3 regions of the Amorphus sp. 3PC139-8 genome follow, and region 3 is predicted to be linked to each of the others. Evidence: riboswitches for the same ligand, from Rfam matches in the RefSeq annotation. Region 3 holds a riboswitch; each other region holds the start of a gene.

Region 1 (7,878 bases), on a different contig from region 3:
TGATCTTGGCATAGGCCAGAAGCACCCCCACCTCCGGCCGCGACAGCCCTTCGCCACGGGCGGCACGGGCGGAAAGTTCGGCATCGGTGGGCAGCGTCTCCAGCTCGCGGTCGAGGATGCCGCGTTCGCCGAGAAGCTGCATCATCCGCATCTGGAAGCCGACATCCTCCACGCCGAGAGCCCGGCTGAGCGAGATCGCCAGCGTCTGCAGATAGTTGTTGCGCAGCACGATGGTGCCGACCTCGTCGGTCATCGCGGCCAGGATCTCGTTGCGCTGTTCCCGGTCGATCACGCCTTGGGTCTCGGCGGCGCCGAGCGCGATCTTGATGTTGACCTCCACGTCGGAGGTGTTCACGCCGGCGGAGTTGTCGATGGCGTCGGAATTGCAGCGCCCGCCGGCGCGGGCAAAGGCGACACGGGCCTTCTGGGTGACGCCGAGATTGGCGCCTTCGCCGATTACCTTGACCCGCAGTTCCTCGGCGGTGACGCGGATGGAATCGTTGGCGCGGTCTCCGACGTCCAGGTTGGTCTCGCCGGCGGCGCGAACATAGGTCCCGATGCCGCCGAACCAGAGCAGGTCGGCGTTGGCCCTCAAAATCGCGCGCATCACCTCGAACGGCGTGGCATGTGCCTTGTTGAGGCCAAGCAGCGCCTGGATCTCCGGCGACAGCGGGATCGACTTCGCCGCACGCGAGAACACGCCGCCGCCCTTGGAAATCAGCTCGGTGTTGTAGTCCTGCCAGCTCGTGCGCGGCGCATCGAACAGGCGCTTGCGCTCCTCCCAGGAGGTCGCCGGATCCGGATCGGGATCGATGAAGATGTCGCGATGGTCGAAGGCGGCGACCAGCCGGATCGCCTTCGACAACAGCATGCCGTTGCCGAACACGTCGCCGGACATGTCGCCGACGCCGACGACGGTGAAGGGTGTCGACTGGATGTCTACGTCCATTTCGCGGAAATGGCGTTTCACGGCCTCCCAGGCGCCCCGGGCGGTGATGCCCATGGCCTTGTGGTCGTAGCCCTGGGAGCCGCCGGACGCGAACGCGTCGCCGAGCCAGAAGCCGCGGCGCTCCGCAATCGCGTTGGCGGTGTCGGAGAAGGTCGCCGTGCCCTTGTCGGCCGCCACCACGAGATAGGGGTCGGCGTCGTCGTGGCGCACCACGCCCTGAGGCGGCACCACCCGGCCTTCCACCAGATTGTCGGTCACGCCCAGAAGCGCGTTGATGAAGATCTTATAGGATTCGGTGCCTTCGGCGAACACCGCCTCGCGGCCGCCCGCCGTCGGCAGCTTCTTCGGCACGAAGCCGCCTTTCGCGCCGACCGGAACGATGACGGCGTTCTTTACCTGCTGTGCCTTGACGAGGCCCAGGATCTCGGTGCGGAAGTCTTGGGCGCGGTCGGACCAGCGCAACCCGCCGCGGGCGACCTCTCCGAAGCGCAAGTGCACGCCTTCCACGCGCGGGCTGTAGACCCAGATCTCCCGGAACGGGCGAGGGGCCGGCAGAATGTCGATCGCGCCCGGATAGAGCTTGAAGGCGAAGGTGTCCGGCGCATTGCCGCTCTCGTCGACCAGGAAGAAGTTGGTCCGGAGCATGGCGTAGAGCAGGTTCGTGAACCGGCGAATGATGGTGTCGTCGTCGAGGTTGGAGACGGTCTCCAGCTCGGCATCGATCTGCTGCTGCAGGCGAGCGGCGGCGAGCGAGCGGTCGGTCGAAGCCTCGCGCGGGTCGAAGCGGATATAGAACAGGTCGACCAGAAGCTTGGCGACCACCGGATAGCGGATCAGCGCCCCCCAGATATAGTCCTGGGAGTAGGGCACGCTCGCCTGGCGAAGATAGCGCGCCAGCGCCCGCAGCATGGCCACGTCGCGCCAGCCGATCCCGGCCGCCACCAGCAGCGCGTTGAAGCCGTCGCTTTCCGCCCGCCCGGTCCACACCGCCATGAACATGGCTTCCAGCGGCGTCGCCAGAGCGTCCAGATCGATGGAGCCTGTCCCGGTGCGCGCCAGCGTCATGTCGTGGACGTAGATGCCGTGGTCGGCCTCGATTTCGATGCGGAAGGTGCGCTCGTTGATGACCCGGAACCCCATCGCTTCGATGATGGGGACGCGGTCGGAAAGCGGAATCGGCTTCAAGTGGGAAAACAGCTTCAGCGAGGCCCGGCTTTCCGCATCGCCGGCGCGGCGGAAAAAGGAGATCGCGGTTGGCCGTTCCTGGGAAACCCGCTCGATGATGGCGATATCGCCGACGGCGATGTCGGCGCCATAGGTGGCGCGATAACTGCCGCCGAAAGCCTGGGCGTAGCGGTCGAACAGCCGCGCGGCGGTGTCGTGGTCGTGATAGCCGGCGAGCGCCTCTTCCAGGTCGTCCGCCCAGGTCCGCACAATCCGGGCGACGCCGGCCTCCAACGTTTCGCGGCTGGGATGGGGCGTTTCCCCCTCGTAGCGGCCGATGATGTAGTGGATGCGGGCGAGCGGGCCTTCCGGCAGCGCGAAATAGGTCGCCGAGACCCGGCCGGCGTAGAGCTGCGCCAGATAGGCGCCGATCTCATCCGATTGTTCGGTGGTGTAGCGTTCGTTGGGTACGAACACGAGCACGGAGACGAAGCGTTCATAGGCGTCGGTGCGCGGAAGCACCCGGATGCGGGGGCGCTCGCCGAGCTCCAGGATCGCGATCGCGAATTGGTAGAGCAGTTCGACATCGACCTGGAACAGGTCGTCGCGCGGATAGGATTCCAGCACGTTCAGCAGCGCCTTGCCGGAATGGCTTTCCGTGTCGTAGCCGGCACGGTCCAGCACGGCCTGAACCTTTTCGCGGATATAGGGGATCTGGCGCACCGAGCCGGTATAGGCGCGCGAGGAGAACAGGCCGACCAGCCGGACTTCGCCCACCAGGCGTCCGTCCGGCCCGTAATTCTTGATGCCGACGAAGTCGAGATGAACGTGGCGGTGCACCCGCGAGCGGGCGTTCGCCTTGGTGATGATCAGCGGTAGGTCGGAACGCAGGAACTCTCGGATCTCCGGGGTCATCACCACGAACTCGCTGCCGCGTCGCAAAACCCGCACCGACGGGTCGCGCAGAAGGCCGAGACCCGATTCCAGAAGGGGCGTGAGCTCTCCGACCTCCACGTCGCCGTCGAGCCGATATTCGCGCAGACCGAGGAAAATGAAGTCGTCCGCGGCCAGCCACTCCAGGAAAGAAACCGCCTTGGCGAGTTCGGACGGCTCGATCGGCAGCCCGCCCTCCTTGTAGCGGCCGATCACCTCCTGCACGCGGGCGCGCATCGGCTTCCAGTCGTCGACGGCGACCCGCACGTCGTCGAGGGTTTGGCCGAGGCGTTCAGCAAGCGCGCTGCGGCGTTCGGGGCTTTCGATGCGGCCGATGTGGATGTGGATCAAGCTGTCGCGCTCGGCACCTTCGGCGCTCGAGGCATCGCCGCCGAACGCGATCAGATGGCCTTCCGGATCGCGGCGGCAATCGAGGATCGGGTGCAGCACCAGTCGGACATCGGCGCTGAATTCGATCAGCTCGTTCATCACCGAATCGAACAGGAACGGCATGTTGTCGTTCACGATGTTGATGACGGTGACGCCACGATGGGCGCGGTCGGCGGTGGCGAATTCCGGGTTGGTAACGGTTATCAGCGCTTCGCGCGGCGGGCGCTCCTGAAACAGGGTCCAGGCGGCATCGGCAAGGGCGACAAGTTCGTCTGCGCCGTACTGGATGACGTCTTCCGCCGAGCCTCTGGCGTAGAAGGCTTCCGTGAAGCGTCGGCGGTCCGCGCCGTCTCCATCGGCTGGAATGGTTTCGACGGCGGCGGCGATCTTTTCGGTCTTTTCCGCGTCGTAGCGATCGAGCATTGCGCCCTCCGAACGGTTCCTCACCAGAAAGTCGTACCCGGCTCGTCGGCCCTGCGGCAACAGCGCGCAGTTCATCGGTTGGCGATGCCGGCTGAATGGGCTCCTATCGCACGCGGATTTCGTTCTTTTCATGAAGCTTTTGGGGGGAGGGCCGTTGATCCCAACCTGCGGTCGCGGGAAGCTCGTTCGACAAAATCGCGAAACCGCCGGCTGCCGGCGGAAAGGGAGGACGACCATGAGCGATCAACAGCCCGCAAGCCCCGACTTCGACGATCCGGTGACCGCGCTTGATGTCTCGCGCGGCGAACCGTTGAGCGCGGCGACCGAGGCTTATTTCGCCAAGTGCGAGGAAAAGCTCGGCCTGGTGCCGAACGTGCTCAAGGCCTACGCCTTCGACGAGACGAAGCTGCGCGCGTTCACGGACATGTACAACGATCTCATGCTGGGCGAGTCCGGGCTGTCGAAGCTGGAACGCGAGATGATCGCCGTTGTCGTGTCCAGCGCGAACCGCTGCTACTACTGCCAGGTCGCGCACGGGTCGGCGGTCCGCGAGCTCTCCGGCGATCCGGCGCTTGGCGAGCTGATGGTGATGAACTACCGCGCCGCCCGGCTGAGCGAGCGCCAGCGCGCCATGCTCGACTTCGCCTGGAAGCTGACGGAAACCCCGTTCGATGTTGGCGAGGGCGATCGCGAGGTGCTCAGGGCCGCCGGCTTCACCGAGCGGGAGATCTGGGACATCGCCTCGGTGATCGGATTCTTCAACATGTCGAATCGGGTCGCGACCGCGACCGACATGCGCCCCAACGCCGACTACCACGCACGCGGACGGTGAGCGCGATTCGCGTGAACTCGGCTTGGAGCGGGATGAGGAAAAGTGGGGACCGGTTTTCCGCCCGCATCCCGCTCCATGAATGAAGAGCGATCAACTCGTCCCATCGGACGGTGTCCGAAGGGGTTGATCTTGAGCGGGATGAGGAAAAGTGGGGGACCGGTTTTCCGCCCGCATCCCGCTCCATGAATGAAGAGCGATCAACTCGTCCCATCGGACAAGAGCCCGAAGGGGTTGATCTTGAGCGGGATGAGGAAAAGGGGGCACTGTTTTCCGCCGGCATCCCGCTCCATTAGCAGGGTCGATCAGCTTGTCTCTTCAGACAAGCCGCAGGGCTTGCGGCGGCGATCGGCTTGCGCAACACTGGGTGTCGTTCCGAGGGGTGTTCGCACACGCGAGCTGAGATGGTGCCGGCCGGTACCGAACCCTTTGAACCTGATCCGGGTCATACCGGCGAAGGGACGGACACGACCGCCGCTCGTCATCCCCGGATCTCCCGATTCCGCTTGTTTTGGACGGTAGATCCCATGCTGCATCCTCTTCTTTTCTCCCTCGACGTCTCGCGGCCCCGTGCGCAATGGGCCGTTGCCGGTCAACGCCGGCACGTGACCGCGCGCGTCTGACGCGTTCGCTCCACGCGTCCCGCGTCTTCGCTGCGATGTCCGTTCTCCGCGCCATTCTGGTGGCAGCCGGTCTCGTCCTCCTTTGGGAGGCGGTGATCCGGGTGTTCGCCTTGCCGCCGTTCATCCTGCCACCCCCGTTGGAGGTGGCGAGCGCGTTCAACACGCGCGGCGCCTACCTCTTGTCCAATGCGTTGGTGACGGCGAGTGAAATCCTGCTCGGGCTCGCCATCGGCGTCCTGTCGGGCATGGTGACGGCGCTGACCATGAGCGCGTTCCCGCCGGCGCGCCGCGTGATCCTGCCGGTGGTGATCGCCACCCAGGCCCTGCCGGTGTTCGCGATCGCGCCGCTGTTGGTGCTTTGGTTCGGCTATGGCATGGCCTCCAAGATCGTGATGGCGACGCTGATCATCTATTTCCCCGTGGCCTCCGCCTTCTATGACGGGCTTGTACGGACCGAGGCCGGCCTGTTGGAGCTCGCCCGGCTCAATCGGGCGAGCCGGCTGCAGACGCTGGCGCTGATCCGCGTGCCGGCCGCGCTGCCGAGCCTGTTGTCCGGGCTCAAGGTGGCCGCCGCCGTCGCCCCGATTGGGGCCGTCGTTGGCGAATGGGTGGGCTCCTCCGCCGGGCTTGGCTTCGTGATGCTGCACGCCAATGCCCGGCTGCAATCCGACGTTTTGTTCGCCGCGTTGGCGCTTCTCGCCGTGATGGCGGTCGCGCTCAGACTCGCGGTCGACGCGCTTGCCCGACGGCTGACGCCGTGGGCGCCTGAAACGCAATAGGGCCTGAGCCTCCGACGGTTCCCGGCGCCGGAGGCTCTGATCTCTCCTTCCCGTCACTTAGCCGCGAAATAAAATCGCAAGGAGACTTTCGTCATGTTCCGATTGGCCGCTGCGGCCCTGCTATCCGCCTTGATTTCCGTCGTGCCCGCCAGGGCTGCGGAGCCCCTGACCGTGCTGCTCGACTGGTACGTCAATCCCGATCACGCCCCGCTCGTGATCGCCAAGGAGAAGGGATATTTCGCCGACGAAGGATTGGACGTGGAGCTCGTCGCTCCCTCCGATCCGAGCGCGCCGCCGCGGCTGATCGCGGCCGGCGATGGCGATGTTGCGGTGACCTATCAGCCGAGCCTTTATCAGCAGGTGGCGGAGGGGCTCCCGCTGGTGCGGATCGGGACTTTGGTCGCGACCCCGCTCAACACGCTGCTCGTCCTGGCCGACGGACCGGTGAAGGAGCTGTCCGATCTCAAGGGCAAGACCGTCGGCTATGCGGTTGCCGGCGTCGAGGACGCGCTGCTCGGCACCATGCTCGCCTCGGCCGGAGTGTCGATCGACGATGTGGAGCTGATCAACGTGAACTTCGCATTGTCGCCGGCGCTCTTGTCCAAGAAGGTCGATGCCGTGATCGGCGCCTACCGCAACATCGAGCTTCCGCAGCTTCGGTTGCAGGGCGTCGACGCCCGCGCCTTCTATCCGGAGGAGCACGGGGTTCCGACCTATGACGAGCTAATCTTCGTCGCCAAAAACGACCGACTCGACGACCCGCGCTTGGCCGCTTTTCTGAGGGCGGTCGAGCGGGCGGTGATGTGGCAGACCAATCATCCCGAGGAGGCGTTCGAGGTGTACGCGAGCGCACATCCCGATCTGAACGACGAATTCAACCGCGAGGCCTTTGCCGCCACGCTGCGCCGCTTCGCGCTGCGTCCCGCCGCACTCGATCACGGCCGCTACCAGCAGTTCGGCGCCTTCATGAAAGAGCGCGGGCTGATTGAGGAGACGGTCCCGGTCAATCAATTCGCCGTCGAGCTGGACCCGCATTGAGCGGGTGTGCCGGGCGAACCGGTTTTCGACTTACCGGGAATCGCTGAGACCGGCGACGATCGGCCGCCTGTCGGCGTATTTCGTTTGGGGCTAATGTGCGTATGCGGCGGGGAACGGGAAAATCTGTTTCGCACCCCGCCGCAAGAACGAGACGCCATTTCTAGATCTCAGGGGCTGCGAGGCCCACATAAACGAACACCCAACGAAGGAGGTACGTGCCATGGCTCTGCTCATCGGCGATACGGCGCCCGACTTTGAGGTCGAGTCGACCAGCGGCCCGATCAAGTTCCATGACTACATCGACGGCTCTTGGGCCGTCCTGTTTTCGCATCCGGCCGACTTCACGCCGGTGTGCACCACGGAGCTCGGCTATACCGCCAAGCTGAAATCGGAATTCGACAAGCGCAACGTCAAGGTGATCGGCGTGTCGGTCGATCCGCTCGACGACCACGAGCGCTGGTCGAAGGACATCGAGGAGACTCAGGGCACGGCTCTGAACTTCCCGCTGATCGCCGATCCCGGCCGGGTGGTCGCTTCGCTCTACGACATGATCCACCCAAATGCGGACACCACCTTCACGGTCCGCTCGGTGTTCATCATCGGCCCGGACAAGAAGATCAAGGCGACCTTCGCCTATCCGGCCTCGTCGGGCCGCAACTTCGACGAGATCCTGCGGCTGATCGATTCGCTCCAGCTTACCGCGAAGCACCAGGTCGCCACGCCGGTGAATTGGAAGTCGGGCGAGGACGT
Region 2 (7,878 bases), on a different contig from region 3:
TATGCCGAGGACGACGAGGCCTTCGACCTCTGGAAGAAGATCGCGGGCCTGCCGGAAGACCGCATCATCCGGATCGGGACCTCAGACAATTTCTGGCAGATGGGCGATACCGGCCCGTGCGGTCCGTGCTCGGAAATCTTTTTCGATCACGGCCCGGAAATCCCCGGCGGCCCGCCCGGTTCGCCCGACGAAGATGGCGACCGCTTCATCGAGATCTGGAATCTCGTGTTCATGCAGTTCGAGCAGCAGCCGGGCGGCGAGCGCATCCCGCTGCCCAGGCCGTCGATCGACACCGGCATGGGGTTGGAGCGGATCGCGGCGGTGCTGCAGGGCGTCCACGACAACTACGAGATCGACCTGTTCGGGGCATTGATCGCCGCCTCCGAGGAGGTGACCGGCGTTGCGGCCGAAGGTGGCCAGCGCGTTAGCCACAAGGTCATCGCCGACCATCTGCGCGCCTCCAGCTTTCTGATTGCCGATGGCGTGATGCCATCGAACGAGGGCCGCGGCTATGTCCTGCGCCGGATCATGCGCCGGGCCATGCGCCACGCCCACATGCTGGGCGCGCGCGACCCGGTGATGTGCCGTCTGGTGCCGGCGCTGGTGCGCGAGATGGGCCGGGCCTATCCGGAACTGGTGCGGGCCGAAGATCTGATCGCCGAGACGCTGGAGCTGGAAGAGGACCGCTTCCGCCGCACCCTCGATCGCGGTCTGACGCTGCTCGACGAGGCGACCACCTCGCTGACCCAGGGCGCGACGCTCGACGGCGAGACCGCTTTCAAGCTTTACGATACCTACGGCTTTCCGCTCGACCTCACCCAGGACGCCTTGCGTAGCCGGGGGCTGACGGTCGACGTGGAGGGCTTCAACGCTGCCATGGAGCGCCAGCGCGAAGAGGCGCGCAAGGCGTGGTCCGGGTCCGGCGAGGCCGCTGTCGAGGCCGTCTGGTACGCCGTGAAGGACAAGGTCGGCGCGACCGACTTCCTGGGCTACGAAACCGACACGGCGGAGGCGATCGTGACCGCTCTGGTCGCGGAGGGGGCCGAAGTGGACCGCCTGGAAGCCGGCCAGACCGGCGCGGTGGTTTTGAACCAGACGCCGTTTTACGGCGAATCCGGTGGCCAGGTCGGCGACACGGGCGTGATCTCCGCGCCCGGCATGCGCTTCGTCGTGGCCGACACCCAGAAGAAGGCGGAGGGCGTGTTCGTTCATCTGGGGACGGTGGAGGAGGGCGTGCTTTCGCACGACATGGCGGTCGATCTGGCGATCGATTCCGCGCGTCGCACCGCCATTCGCGCCAACCATTCGGCGACCCATCTGGTCCACGAGGCACTGCGCCAGGTGCTCGGCACCCATGTCGCTCAGAAGGGCTCTCTGGTGGCGCCGGAGCGGCTGCGGTTCGACTTCTCCCACAACAAGCCGATGACGGCCGACGAGATCGCCGCCGTTGAGGATATCGCCAACCGGATCGTGCTGCAGAACGATCGCGTGACCACGCGCTTGATGGGGCGCGAGGAGGCGGTCGAAGCCGGGGCCATGGCGCTCTTCGGCGAGAAATATGCCGACGAGGTCAGGGTCGTTTCCATGGGCTTCGAGCGCGAGGGCAACGCCCGCGAGCGCATTTTCTCCATGGAATTGTGCGGCGGCACCCATGTCGCCCGCACCGGCGATATCGGGCTGGTGACGGTGCTGTCGGAAAGCGCCGTCTCCGCCGGCGTGCGCCGCATCGAAGCGCTGACGGCCGACACCGCCCGCCATTATCTGCAGGGCCAGGACCGGCGGCTGCGCGAGGTTGCCGGTGTGCTCAAGGTCGCGGCCAGCGATGTGGTCGATCGCGTGGCGGCGCTTGCCGAAGATCGCCGCAAGCTGGAGCGGGAGCTGACCGAGGCGCGCCGCAAGTTGGCGCTGGCGGGTCCCTCCGGCGCCGGCGCGGGTGCCGGCGACGTGAAAGAGGTCGGCTCGGTGAAGTTCCTCGGCCGTGCCGTCGATGGCATTGGCGGCAAGGATCTAAAGGGCCTCGTGGACGACGCCAAGAAGAAGCTCGGCAGCGGGGTCGCCGTCATCGTCGGCCGGTCGGACGACGGCAAGGCTGGCATCGTGGTTGGCGTGACCGGCGATCTGACGGGAACCTTCAACGCTGTCGATCTGGTCCGGACTGGAGCCGAGGCGCTCGGCGGCAAGGGCGGTGGCGGACGGCCGGACCTCGCCCAGGCCGGTGGACCGAACGGCGTCGACGCCGACAAAGCGATTGCGGCGATCGAGACGATGATTGCGGCCTCGGCCTAAGATGGCGGTTGCCTCGGCTGGTGCGCCGGCCGGGGCGGTCTTGCCGTTTGCGGTCCGGTGCCGGCTACGGGAAGGGCGCAGGCGGTGACCGAAGGAGCGCACCAGGCCAAGGGACCCGGCCGACAGGTGCCGGCAGCGCATCCTCATCCGAGGACGCCGTGGGAGCGGCTTCGCCGCCGCACCTATCTGCTGCTTGAAAGCGACGGCTCGCCGGACCCCTGGGCGATCGCGATTCGCTACTCGCTGATGGCGCTCGTCCTCGTCAACGTGGCCTTCTCGCTGGCGGCGACGGAGCCCGCGCTTCGGGCCGACTATGGCGGGTTGCTTGTCACCGTCGAAGTGGCGACGCTGGTGATCTTCGCCATCGAATATTGGGCGCGGGTGTGGTCTTGCGTGGAGCATCCCCGCTACCGTCTGCTGTCGCAATGGAAAGCACGGCTTCGCTACATGCTCACGCCGGCCGCGCTGATCGATGCGCTGGTGATCCTGCCGCTTGCGGCGGCACCGTTCGTGACGCTCGACTTGTCCTCGTTTGTATTCCTCCGGATCGTTCGGTTGTTGAAGCTGTTTCGCTATTCCGGCGGCATGGAAGCGCTGGCGGAGGCGATTTTTGCGGAACGGCGTGCGCTGACCGCCTGCGCGGTGATCCTGGCGACGATCGTGCTCATTTCGGCAACCAGCATCACCCATGCGGAAGGGGCCGCCCAGCCGCACGATTTCGGCAGCGTGCTCCACTCGCTCTGGTGGGCGATCGTGACCATCACGACGGTCGGCTACGGCGATGCGGTTCCTATTACCCCGCTCGGCCGGATGATCGCGGTCGTCACCATGGTGGTGGGCTTCGCCTTCATCGCGTTGCCGACAGCGATCCTGTCCTCCGCCTTTGCCGAAGTGATCCGTCGGCGCGACTTCACCGTGACGTGGGGCATGATCGGTCGGGTGCCGGCCTTCGCCCGGCTCGATGCGGCAACCGTCGTGCGGATTATGCCGCGGCTGGTGGCCCGCTCCTTTCAGCCGGGCGATATCGTGGTGCACTCCCACGAGGAGCCGGCCGACCTCTTCATCGTCGTGTTCGGCACCTTGGAGGGCCCGGGGCGTCCTCTGCCTCCGCCTTCGGACGATCCGCAGGCGACCGTGGAGGAGGGAGAGGGAGTGGGTGGGGGTGCCTCCGCCCCGCAACCGGATCCCGATCCGGTCCTGTTGGGGGAGGGCGACATGTTCGGAGGGCCACTGTCGGTCGCCGATCTTGGGACCGAAGGCCCGCTGGTTGCGACCACGACCACCCGCATTCTGATCCTGCCCGAGGACGATCTGAAGGTGATCGCGCGGCGCCGACCGGACCTTTACGCAGCCTTGGTGCGCAGTGCGCGCAGCGCGCAGTAATGCGCAATGGCGCTGCTTGCGCCGATTCCTCTTTCACGTGTCGGCTGACCAACGCTCGGGCCAACCCGTTTCTGCCACGAAACGGCATTTGCGCAGTGCGGGCTGCGCAGGACGTTGCGTCGCGGTGCGCAGTCCGATCGGCTATTTCGATCCCGACGGCCAAAGGGCGTGGAAGTGGTGGACCGGTCCACGGCCTTTCCCGATCGTCAGCGTGTCGGCGGCCGCGAGGGCTTCGGTCAGATAGGTCTTGGCGGCGGCCACCGCGTCGGCAAGCGGCAGGCCCTTGGCGAGGCCGGCGGCGATCGCCGACGACAGCGTGCAGCCGGTGCCGTGGGTGTTCTTGGTGGCGATCCGGTCGGCGACGAACCAGCGGGGCGCTCCACCATCGCGGCTGACGAGCAGATCGGCGGACTGGGCGCCGCTGCCGTGCCCGCCCTTCAGGAGGACGGCGGCCGGCCCGAGCGCGAGCAGCCGTTCCGCCTGAGCCTCCATGGCCTCCGGCGTCTCGGCGGTTTCCGTGTCCAGCAACGTGGCCGCCTCGGGCAGGTTCGGCGTGATCAGATGGGCGCGGGGCAGCAGCACGTCGCGCACGTGTCCGATGGCGTCCTCGTCGAGCAACGGATCGCCGGAAGCGGCGATCATCACCGGGTCGAGCACGATCTGGCCGGCGCCGTGGGCATCCAGCGCGTCGGCGACCGTTTGGATCACGGCGGGTTTCGACAGCATCCCGATCTTCACCGCGTCGACGATGAGGTCGTCGAACACGGAATCGATCTCGGCGCGGATGAAGTCGACCGGCACGTCATGGATCGCACGCACGCCCTGGGTGTTTTGGGCCACCAGCGCCGTGATGACAGAGGCCCCATAGACGCCGAGAGCGGCGAACGTCTTCAGGTCCGCCTGGATGCCGGCGCCGCCGGAGGGGTCGGTTCCGGCGATGGTCAGCGCGATCGGGGTGGTCATGGTTTCCGTATCTCCTGACGGCAAAATCACGCCTCAACCCCGGCTGATCAGGGCGTGGCGCTCGAGCGTGGGGGTGTCCATCGCGCCGATCTCGTCGATCACGCGGACGGCGAAGCTGCCCGGTCCGGCGACACCGATGGCGGCCCGCTCCGCGGCCACGCCCCAGGCGACCGTCGCGGCGGCAGCGGCCAGCAGCGAATCGCTTTCGACGGCCCGGCAGGCGGCGATCAGCCCGGAAAGCGCGCAGCCGGTCGCCACCATCCGGGCCAGCATCGGGTGGCCGTTGTCGACAAGAACCGTGCGGGTACCGTCCGAGAGGCTGTCGCGGGCGCCGGTGACGGCGAAGGCGGTGCCGGTTGCCGCCGCGATCGCCGGGAAGAGGGCGGTCATCTCGCCGGAGTTTCCACGCACGATCGCGGGCGCTTGCTTGATCAGCGTGAGCGCGAACGCTCGGCGCAAAGGGACCCGGTCGACCTTGACCGGGTCGAGGACCCATGCCTTGCCGTTGGCGCGAGCCGCCTGGACGGCGGCCTCGATCCCGGCGCGCCGTTCCGGATCGAGGGTACCGAGATTGATCAGTACGCCGTCGGCGCTCTCCACCAGCGAAGCGACCTCGTCGGCATGGACCGTCATCGAAGGCACCGCGCCAATCGCGGCGAGCACGTTGGCGGTGAAATTCTGGGCGACGGTGTTGGTGATGCAATGGACGCGCGGCGCCCAATCGCGCACCCGCGCTATGACGCGGGCAACGGCGAAGGCATCGATGCGATTAGGAGCGGACGTGATATCCGTCATCTCAATCCCTCCGCCGGCACGATCCGGATCAGGTTTCTAAGGGTTAGCGTCTAGCGCCTCTCAGCCCGCTCGGGCACCCCTTTGAGACAGTTCACTCGACTTAGTCGGCTTGCAAACCCGACGCAAGGGATGGCGCCCAACGCTGCGGCGTTGCCCACCGGTTCTGACAGAAACGAACGGCCAGACATGAAAAAGGCCGCCCCGAGGGGCGGCCCGAAATTCGTTGGAAGGCGCGACAATCAGCGCGAATAGAACTCGACCACCAGGTTCGGTTCCATGTGCACCGGGTAGGGCACGTCGGTGAGACCCGGCACGCGCGAGAAGGTTGCGCTCATCTTGGAGTGGTCGGCCTCGACATAGTCCGGCACGTCGCGCTCGGCGAGACCGACGGCCTCCAGCACCAGCACCATCTCCTTGGAGCGCTGGCGCACCTCGATCACGTCGCCGACCTTGCAACGATAGCTCGGGATGTTGACTTTGCGGCCGTTCACCATGACGTGGCCATGGTTCACGAACTGGCGGGCGGCGAACACGGTCGGCACGAACTTGGCGCGGTAGACCAGGGTGTCGAGACGGCTCTCCAGCAGGCCGATCAGGCGCTCGGAGGTGTCGCCCTTCAGGCGGACGGCCTCGTCGTAGATCCGGCGGAACTGCTTCTCGGAGATGTTGCCGTAGTAGCCCTTCAGCTTCTGCTTGGCGCGCAGCTGCACGCCATAGTCGGAAAGCTTGCCGCGGCGGCGCTGGCCGTGCTGGCCGGGGCCGTACTCGCGCTTGTTAACCGGGCTCTTCGGGCGACCCCAGATGTTTTCGCCCATCCGGCGGTCAATTTTATACTTCTGCGAATGGCGCTTCGACATGAAAGCGGTGTCCTTCGTGTGATGACTGTTCTTGAGAACGGAGGTTCTTTTCGAACGATGGACACGCCCCCTCCTTTGCTCCGAAAGGCCGCAACGACCAAAGAGCCGACAGGGACGAAACGAGGCGCCCGCTCGTCCCACGGGTGCGTGAAAAAATCGCCGGCGTTGCCACCAGCGAAGGCGCGTGACATAGGCGATCGCGCTCGCTAAGTCAAATGGCGTCGGGGTGAGCCGATCGGCGGCCGGGCTTGTCTGCCTCGACGCCGAGCGCTTTGATGCCATCATGTTCACTTCTACACCAAACGACGATGTCCGGCGCCGGCTTCTTCAGGCCCTGCAGCCTTGGGCCGCGACCGACACCCGACATCTGATCGACGGCCATGACCACTCGGTGTTGACCGCGTTCGTGACCCGCACCCGCGAGGCGGTGGGCGAACTCACGATGCCATCGGCCGCACTGGTCGTGGTGGTGGAGGGGACGAAGGAGGTCATTGCGGGCGCCGAACGGCGAGCCTATTGCGCCGGAGAGGCGATCGCGCTGCCGGCCGGGGCCCATGTCGACGTGGTCAACGTGCCCGACGCGGTAAGCGGCGTCTATCGGGCGCTGTGCATCACGTTCGCCCGCAAGCTGGTGATCGAGGCGGCCCGGCTCTGGCCAAGCCTCACGGCTTCCAGGCCGCCGCTCGGGACGACTGTGTTTCTCGACGATGCGCTGTGCTCCGCGATCGTGCATGCCGGCGAGGCGCTTGCGGGGACCGCGGATGTTTCCCGCCGTCTGGTGGATCATCGCATTCTGGAGATCCTGCTTGTGCTGGCCGAACGCGGCGTGTTGCCGATCGCGCCGAAATATGTGGATCGCTCGGTGGCCGAGGCCGTCCAGCTTTTGATCCGTCACCGGCTCGACCACGCTTGGACGCCGGCCGCCGTGGCCGAGCGGCTTTCCATGTCGGAGGCGACGCTGCGCCGGCGGCTGAAAGGGGAGGGCGCGACGCTGCGCGATATCCTGCTTTCGGAACGCATGCAGGCGGCGCGCCTGATTCTGGCGGAGCGCGATGCGGATGTCGCCGAGGCGATCGCGGCCACCGGCTATACCTCGCGCTCGCACTTTTCCCGCCACTTCCAGCAGGCCTTCGGCGTGCCGCCATCGGCGATGCGTGCCCGTCGATCCTCCGGGGTTTGATCGTAGCCGGCGCATTCCTGATCGCAACCGGCACCTTCGCCGATCGTCGCACTCCTATCGTCGTGCCCAGTTGGCGCGATGAAAAGGAGACGGACGATGACACATGCCAAATCGATGCACGGGCCGGCCCTGGCGGTGGCCATGCTTCTGCTGGCGAACGCAGGAGCGCTCGCCGACGGCCTCGACGTGACGATCGAAGGTCTGACGCAGGCCAGCCGCTTTCCCGATAGCGCCGCCTTTTGCCCGCCGCCGGAGGCTCAGGAGGCGAATGTCAGCCCCGCCGTCCACTGGTCCGAAGGGCCGGACGGGACCCGCTCCTATGCCGTCCTGATGACCGATCCGGACGTGCCAAAGGACATGTCACTGATCAACAAGCCCGGAACCGTCATTGCCGAGCACGCGCCGCGGATCACC
Region 3 (7,878 bases):
TCACCTGCTTCAGGCCGCGCTCCTCGACCACCTTGGCGGGATCGCCACCTTCCGACCAAACGATCTCGAACACGTCCTTGGCGATCTTGCCGGAGATCGTCTCGTTGGCGATCAGGTCGATGATGCCGCCGAGCTGGGATGCCGAGATCGGGCTGTCTTCGATGTCGTGGCCTTCCTTGTTGAGGCGACCGAACAGCTCGTTGATCACCCAGTTCGCCGCCAGCTTGGCATCGCGGCCCTCGGCCACCTGCTCGAAATAGGCGGCCGACGCCTTGTCGGAGACCAGCACGCCGGCGTCATAGGCCGTCAGCCCGTAGTCGGCCACAAAGCGCGCCTTCTTGGCGTCCGGCAGCTCGGGCAGGTGGGCCGCCAGATCGTCGACATCGGCCTGGGCGACCACCAGCGGCAGCAGGTCCGGATCGGGGAAGTAGCGATAGTCGTGCGCTTCTTCCTTGGAGCGCATGGAGCGGGTTTCGCCGGTGCGGGCATCGAACAGACGGGTCTCCTGGTCGATGGTGCCGCCGTCCTCCAGGATGCCGACCTGACGCCGCGCCTCGTAGTCGATCGCCTGGCCGGCGAAGCGGATCGAGTTGACGTTCTTGATCTCGCAGCGCGTGCCGAATCCCTCGCCGGGCCGGCGCACGGAGACGTTGACGTCGGCGCGCAGGTTGCCCTTTTCCATGTCGGCATCGGAGGTGCCGAGATAGCGCAGGATGGTGCGCAGCTTGGAGATATAGGCCTTGGCCTCGTCGGCGGAGCGCATGTCCGGCCGCGAGACGATTTCCATCAGCGCCACGCCGGAGCGGTTCAGGTCGACGAAGCTTTTGGTCGGATGCTGGTCGTGCAGCGACTTGCCGGCATCCTGTTCCAGGTGCACGCGCTCGATGCCGACCTCGACCACGGACCCGTCCGGCATGTCGACATAGACGATGCCTTCGCCGACGATCGGGAACTGGTACTGGGAGATCTGATAGCCTTGGGGCAGGTCGGGATAGAAATAGTTCTTCCGGTCGAAGCGTGAGGAGAGGTTGATTTCCGCCTTCAGGCCGAGACCCGTGCGGATCGCCTGGCGCACGCATTCGGCGTTGATCACTGGCAGCATGCCGGGCATCGCCGCATCCACCAGCGAGACGTGGCTGTTGGGATCGCCGCCAAAGGCCGTGGAAGCGCCGGAGAAGAGCTTCGATTCGGACTGGACCTGGGCGTGGACTTCGAGCCCGATCACCAGCTCCCAATCGCCGGTCGCGCCCTTGATGACAGAGCCGCGCCGGGCTTCGCGCACCGCTTCGTTCATGTTCGTCTCAACCGTTCTTTCAGACGCCGCCTGGGCATGCCGTCTTGTGTCGGCGCGCGTCGGCGCCGGATCGTGAAGCTATCGTCTGGGCTATCGGCCGGTCATCGGTCAAGTCCGCCGTGCCGTAAGCCGTCTCGGCGGCCTTGCCCTTCAGGGCGTGATCGGCTTCACTTCGCCGCCTCCACAAGCCGCTGTACCAAGTCCATAGAAGCCCTCGACACGATCCGGAGCCGCGCCATGAAGCCTTTCTTCGTCCTCATCAAATGCGAGCTCGGCAAGGCCTACGAGGTCGCCAATGCGATCGCAGACGCCGAGATCGCCTCGGAGATCTATTCTATCGCCGGCGACTTCGATCTCCTCGTCAAATTCTATCTGGAGGACGGACAGGACGTCGGCAAGTTCATGAACGAGAAGCTTCATGCGATCCCGGGCATCCGCGATACCCGGACGATCATCACGTTCAAGGCGTTCTGAGCAACGCCAGGAAAAGTGGGAACCGGTTTGGCTTTTTGTGTCGCCCACGCCGGCGCGCGGTCGCGCGCTGGCTCCGCTCTCTGATGGACGACGGATCGTTTGCTACCGTCCGCTTTCGAATGCGGCACGCAGTCGGCCGGCGGCAGCGCGGGGATCGTCCGCCAGCGACAGCGCGCTGACAACAGCAATGCCTTCGACGCCGGTGGAGGCCACCTTCGCGGCATTATTCTCACCAATCCCGCCAATGGCACAGGCGCGCACAGGCGCGATTTTGACCGCTTGGCGCGTGCCTTCGATCCCCAGCGCATCGCCGGCATCCGCCTTGGTGGTCGTGACCGCATAGGGGCCGATCCCGACATAGTCGACGTCGACCGGGTTGATCGCCGCCATTTCGGCCTCCGTCACCGCGGAAAGCCCGATGATCGCGTCCGGTCCCAGGATCGCGCGAGCGGCAGACGGCGGAAGATCGCTTTGACCGATATGAACGCCTTCGGCGCCGCTCGCATGAGCGACGTCGACGCGATCGTTGAGGATCAGCGGCACACCGGTGCCGGCGAGAAGCGCTTTCAAGGCGCGCGCCTGTTCCAGAAGCTCGCCGCCGTCGAGGTCGGGATGGCGAAGCTGAACCATCGTGACGCCGCCGGCAACAGCTTCGCGAACGACGGCACAGGTGTGCTCGAAGGACTGGCGGTGGTCGGTCACGAAGTAGAGCGTCAGGTCGAAAGCGGGCTTCGCCATGGCGCTCACTCCACCGAAATCGACGCGTTCGCGGCAAGCATGGTGCGATCGAGCCTGTGCAGCGCGTCGAGCAGGACGGGAGGGAGCGTGCCGGGGCCGTCCACGTGATCGCTGGCATGCTTGCCGGCGGCAGCGAAGGTTGCCAGTGCTGCGGTCGTTGCCCGGAACGGATCGGGCTCCACGGCCAGAAAGCCGCCGATCAGGGCGGTTGCGGCACAGCCGAGCCCCGTTACCTTGGGCATCAGCGCATGGCCGCCGTCGATGCGGGCAAGCCGCTCGCCGTCGGTGACATAGTCGCTGACGCCGGTGATCGCGACGACATGGCCGGTCTGCGCGGCAAGCGCACGTGCGGCATCGAGCGCGGCCTCGGAGCCGTGCTGGCTATCGACGCCGCGGGGGCGGGCGTCGACGCTGCCCGAAAGCGCGATGATCTCGCTGCCGTTGCCCCGGATCGTCGTCGGCTTCAGGCTGACGAGGTCTGCGGCGAGCTGAGTGCGGTAGCGGGTGGCGCCGATGCCGACAGGGTCGAGCGCCCAGGGGATATTTCGCCGGTTCGCCTCACCGGCGGCGAGCTTCATCGCTGCGGCCCAGTCCGCCGATAGGGTGCCGATGTTGACCACCAGCGCGGAGGCCAGGCGGACGAACTCTTCCACCTCGTCGGTCGAATGGACCATGGCGGGTGAGGCGCCCACCGAAAGCAGGGCGTTCGCGGTCGTGTTCATCACCACGAAGTTGGTGATGTTGTGGACCAGCGGCTGGCGCTCGCGGATGCGCCCGACAATGTCCGCGACGTCGTCGATGTTCATGAGAGATCGCCTCCGAAATCAACCGTCCGGGAACTGCGACGGACCCTTCGGATCGACGCGTTGCCCGGCCAGAAAGTGAGGCGAAGGAATTCATCCGAATCGGGAGAAGTCCCGACAGGTGAAGATCCCTTCGCTGGCATGACCCAGATCAGGTTCGACGGGTGCTTCTCAGCCCTCGACACGATGTGCCGAAGGCGCCCCGCTTCACGGACGGCGACAGTGGACCGGGCGCGGCTTGCGCGTCAAGGGGACGGAGTGGATGCGCTGGGCCCCGAGGATGATTCGGGGTGGCTAATAGATGCCGAACCACCAGGCGGCGAGGCCGAGGAAGGCGAGGAAGCCGATGACGTCGGTCAGCGTCGTCAGGAACACCGATGACGCCACCGCCGGGTCGGCGCCAAGCTTGTCCAGCACGATCGGAGTCACCACGCCGAAGAAGCCGGCGCACAGCACGTTGAAGACTAGTGCAGTGGCGATAACCCCGCCGAGCTCCGGGTTCTGAAACCACAATCCGGCAATGAGCCCGACCACGACGGCGACGATCGTGCCGTTTGCGAGCGCGACCAGGATCTCGCGCCCGATGACGCGTGCGGTGTTGCGCGTGGAGATGGATTTGGCAGCGAGCGCGCGCACGGTCACTGTCATCGCCTGAATGCCGGCGTTGCCCCCGATCGAGGCGACGATCGGCATTAGAATCGCCAGCGCCACCATTTGCTGGATCGTGCCGTCGAACAGGCCGATCACCGATGCGGCCAGAAAGGCCGTCGCCATATTGATGAGCAGCCAGGGGATTCGGGTGCGGGCGGTGTAGTAGACCGTGTCCGACAGCTCAGCGTCACCGGCACCGGTGAGGTAGCGAATGTCTTCTTCCGCCTCTTCCTCGATGATGTCGACGATATCGTCGATGGTGAGCACGCCGACCAGGCGGTCGCTTTCGTCAACGACCGCCGCGGAGACGAGGTTGTAGCGCTGGAACACGCGCGCGACTTCCTCCTGGTCCTCCGTTGCCAGCACCGTGTGCGGGGTCTCGTTCATGATTTCGGAGATTCGGGTCGGTCGCGGCGTCCTGAGAAGCCGGTCGAGCGAGACGGTTCCCAGCAGCCGGAAGGCGGGATCGACCACGAAGATCTGGTAGAACGAATCCGGCAGATCGTCCTCTTCGCGCAACGCGTCGATGACCTGGCCGACGGACCAGAATGGCGGCAGCGCGACGAAGTCGGACTGCATGCGCCGGCCGGCCGTCTCCTCCGGGTAGTCGAGGGAGCGGGCCAGCCGATGGCGCTTGGCGAAAGGCAGGCGGGCTAGGATCGCCTGCTTTTCGTCCTCTTCCAGGTCTTCCAGAATGTAGACGGCGTCGTCGGAATCGAGCGCGGCGAGGCCATTCGCCACCGTGTGCGGCGGCAAGTTTTCCAGGATCTGGAGACGGATCGCCTCGTCGAGCTCGGTCAGCGCCGTGTAGTCGAACTCGTCGCCCAGAATCTCGATGTAGCCGAGCCGGAGTTCGGGTGTCAGCGCTGTCAGAAGCTCGCCGACGTCGACCTCGTGCAGCCCTTCCGTGAGCTCTTCCAGCGCGGCACGATCCTCCGAGACGATCGCCGCCTGAACCGCCTCGAGATAGGCCGCGTTCAGATGGCCCTCATCGTCGCGGAAGAGGGGCGCGATCTCGGTCCGGATATCGGCTTCGCTGGCATCTGCCATCAAGCGACCCTTCTGGAACAGCCCACACGGAAACGGCGGGAGTGGCCAAGGACATCGGGAGCGGACGGATTTTCAAGGTTCTAGTTCGTTTCGGCCACGGGTCGAGAGGTGGCAGCGCGAGACGACTGGGGAGACAGTTAGACGATATGATCTGTCGGCGAAATCACCCGCCGGAGAAAAATGGCGTTCGACGAGATCGCCCCGGCTTTTGGCCGGGGCTGTGGATCGAGGCTCCAGGGACGAGAACGTGGCGCGAATTGTTCACGGAACGCGCCCGTCGCCGCGTTTCGTCAGGAGTTATCCCGCTTCGGCTGCTGATTCTCCGGCGTGTCCTGACGCTGCTCCGTCTGAACATATTTGCTGTCGAGACCGCGGCTTTCCGGATGGCGGGACTTGTCTCGATTCGACAAAATCTCGTTTTCGTCGACCATGTCCTTCGGCAGTTCGGTCTCCGCGCCGGAGCCGTCCTGCTTGCCTTTGGCGCCCGGCCCGATGTGTTTTTTCGACGCGTTGGCCATTGGATCTCTCCTTTGGTTTGCGCGACGGTTCGTTCTGGCGGTTGTGTCAGCGATCGAACCGTCTGCCCCGTAAGGGTGTCGAGCGGGAAACGCATGATGGCGCGCTCGAGTTCGCCCCTTTCTGTTGAAGTTGGTGGACCTTAACCCGTCACGGCGCTACGTCCTCGGGTTAGCTGAGGTGGGAGAGATCCATGGCGAACGATTTGCCGTTGTTTTACCGGACGCCGCAGGTGCTGCGGTTTGAGGAACACAAGGACCTGGTTCTGACGCAGGCGCCGGACTTCACGTTTGCGGCTGAAGCCAACGCAATTCCGCTGACAGTTGGCGAGTTCATGCCGGCGGTTCGCAATTTCCCGATCGTGTTCGTGTCGACGGGCGAGACCGTTTCCACGGTTGCCATCACCGGTCTGAAACAGGGGCAGAACTTGTTCGTGAAGCCGGACGGCACGTGGGCTGAAGACGCCTATATCCCGGCCTATCTCCGTCGTTATCCCTTCATCTTCGTCGAAGAGCAGGGGGTTGATCGGCGGATCCTTGCAGTCGACACCGCAAGCGAACGGGTGAAGAAGGCGTCGGAAGCGGAAAACGGCGCCCCATTGTTCACCGATGACGGCAAGGCCGGCGAGGGCGCGCAACCGGCGCTCCAGCTTTGCGAGGCTCTGCGCCTGCAATTTGAGAAGGACGTGGCGTTCTTGAAGGCGCTGGTGGACCAGGATCTCCTAGTGGAACGTCACGCCGACATGGAATTCCCCGACAAGAGCCGCTACCGGCTGAGCGGGATGCGGCTCGTCGATCCCGAGCGCTATCGGGCTCTGCCCGCCGAGACGTTGGCGGAATGGCACAAGTCCGGATGGACGGACGCGATCGCCCTGCATATCGCATCGCAGGGCAACTGGAGCTTGCTGTTGGAGCGCAATCAGAAGCTCACCGGTCTGCAAGCGGCCTGAGCGTTTCCGGGTCACGTGGAAATCGATAGGCCGTCCGGAAACGCGAAAAAACAACAACTTTGACCCATTCCGTGATTCCGGGAAAAGCGGAACGGGTCTGAGCGCAGCCATTGCAGGAAAGCGCGGACAATCTCGCGAGGGTCGGCAAATCTGTTGCCGGCCCTTTTCGCGTTTTGCCGCGACTGGTTACGAAAACGCGCAACCGGCGGTCTCGCCGCAGCCCGGCAGGCCACGCCGGGCTGTCGGGCCCGGAACACATTATGATTTGGGGAACTATCGTCATCATCGGTCCGAGGCCGATGAAGCTATGGTGCGGTCGAGAAGACTCGAACTTCCACGGGTTGCCCCACAGCGACCTCAACGCTGCGCGTCTACCAATTCCGCCACGACCGCACTTTAGCTTGTCGGCGCGGACAGGGCCGGCACCGACGAGCGAGGTGGCATGTAACAAATCGGCGAGGGGGTTTCAAGCAAGCTGGAGGGTCGCCATGATGTATTCTGGAACTTCTTGTGGGTAAGCGAGTGGAATGATGCGCAGTGTGGATGGCGCGGCGGAGGCCTATCTCGCCGGGCTGAAGGCGGAGACCGGAGCGGCACCGGTCGAATGGGTGATTGAGGACGGCCTTGTCGGATACGAGGAGGCGGTCAGCGAAATGGAGCAGCGCGCCGCTGCCATCGCCGATGGCCGGGCTCCGGAGCGGATCTGGTTGGTGGAACATCCGCCGCTCTACACGGCCGGAACGAGTGCGCGCCGGGAAGACTTGGTCGACCCGGATCGCTTTCCGGTCCATTCGGCCGGGCGAGGTGGCCAGTTTACCTATCACGGTCCGGGGCAGCGAGTGGCTTACGTCATGCTCGATCTCGGGCGGCGGACGAAGGACGTGCGCGGTTTCGTCTACGGCCTGGAGCAGTGGCTCATCGATACGCTGTGGGAGTTTCACGTTCGCGGTGAGCGCCGCGCGGACCGGGTTGGCGTCTGGGTGCGACGGCCGGACCGAGGCACGGATGCGGAGGACAAGATTGCCGCGATCGGCATTCGCGTTCGCCGGTGGGTGACGTTTCACGGCGTGGCGCTCAACGTCGATCCGGATCTCGACCACTATGATGGCATCATCGCCTGCGGCGTGCGCGACCACGGTGTGACGAGCCTCGTCGATCTCGGCCATCCGGCGGCGATGGCTGACGTGGACATCGCCCTGAGGGCGCGATTTGAGCCTCTGTTCGGTCCGACGACACGGGTCTATTCCAACCGCTCCGCGTCTGACGCCGCTTGACGGGTTTCGGAGCGAGTAGGATAAACCTATGAATTAGAATACTTTCTTCCTGTTGTTGCGCCGCGAAGGCGATGCCATGATGCGGTGCGACAAGGGGAGGACGAATGAATGGCGATCTCTAAGATCTTG

Evidence for each region. Region 3 has a riboswitch for thiamine pyrophosphate ahead of thiM (hydroxyethylthiazole kinase). Riboswitches for the same ligand answer to the same signal wherever they lie in the genome.
Region 1: another riboswitch for thiamine pyrophosphate. It lies ahead of HNS03_RS00820 (ABC transporter permease); the one in region 3 lies ahead of thiM (hydroxyethylthiazole kinase).
Region 2: another riboswitch for thiamine pyrophosphate. It lies ahead of HNS03_RS12445 (hydroxyethylthiazole kinase); the one in region 3 lies ahead of thiM (hydroxyethylthiazole kinase).

Annotation. Positions count from the first base shown of each region.
Region 1 covers NZ_JABJVY010000001.1:180,191-188,068, reverse strand. The annotation lists gene HNS03_RS00830 (NAD-glutamate dehydrogenase) at 1-3,859, opposite strand, end outside; gene HNS03_RS00825 (peroxidase-related enzyme) at 4,095-4,691, shown strand; TPP riboswitch at 5,057-5,167, shown strand; gene HNS03_RS00820 (ABC transporter permease) at 5,347-6,090, shown strand; gene HNS03_RS00815 (ABC transporter substrate-binding protein) at 6,184-7,128, shown strand; gene HNS03_RS00810 (peroxiredoxin) at 7,349-7,878, shown strand, end outside.
Region 2 covers NZ_JABJVY010000011.1:85,629-93,506, reverse strand. The annotation lists gene alaS (alanine--tRNA ligase) at 1-2,286, shown strand, start outside; gene HNS03_RS12455 (cyclic nucleotide-gated ion channel) at 2,371-3,669, shown strand; gene thiD (bifunctional hydroxymethylpyrimidine kinase/phosphomethylpyrimidine kinase) at 3,811-4,632, opposite strand; gene HNS03_RS12445 (hydroxyethylthiazole kinase) at 4,666-5,427, opposite strand; TPP riboswitch at 5,416-5,518, opposite strand; gene rpsD (30S ribosomal protein S4) at 5,667-6,284, opposite strand; gene HNS03_RS12435 (helix-turn-helix domain-containing protein) at 6,511-7,464, shown strand; gene HNS03_RS12430 (YbhB/YbcL family Raf kinase inhibitor-like protein) at 7,561-7,878, shown strand, end outside.
Region 3 covers NZ_JABJVY010000014.1:14,494-22,371, reverse strand. The annotation lists gene gatB (Asp-tRNA(Asn)/Glu-tRNA(Gln) amidotransferase subunit GatB) at 1-1,294, opposite strand, end outside; gene HNS03_RS14155 (Lrp/AsnC ligand binding domain-containing protein) at 1,532-1,768, shown strand; gene thiE (thiamine phosphate synthase) at 1,871-2,506, opposite strand; gene thiM (hydroxyethylthiazole kinase) at 2,512-3,312, opposite strand; TPP riboswitch at 3,420-3,524, opposite strand; gene mgtE (magnesium transporter) at 3,604-5,010, opposite strand; gene HNS03_RS14135 (hypothetical protein) at 5,301-5,528, opposite strand; gene HNS03_RS14130 (SapC family protein) at 5,720-6,475, shown strand; tRNA gene HNS03_RS14125 (tRNA-Leu) at 6,784-6,868, opposite strand; gene lipB (lipoyl(octanoyl) transferase LipB) at 7,006-7,749, shown strand; gene pyc (pyruvate carboxylase) at 7,858-7,878, shown strand, end outside.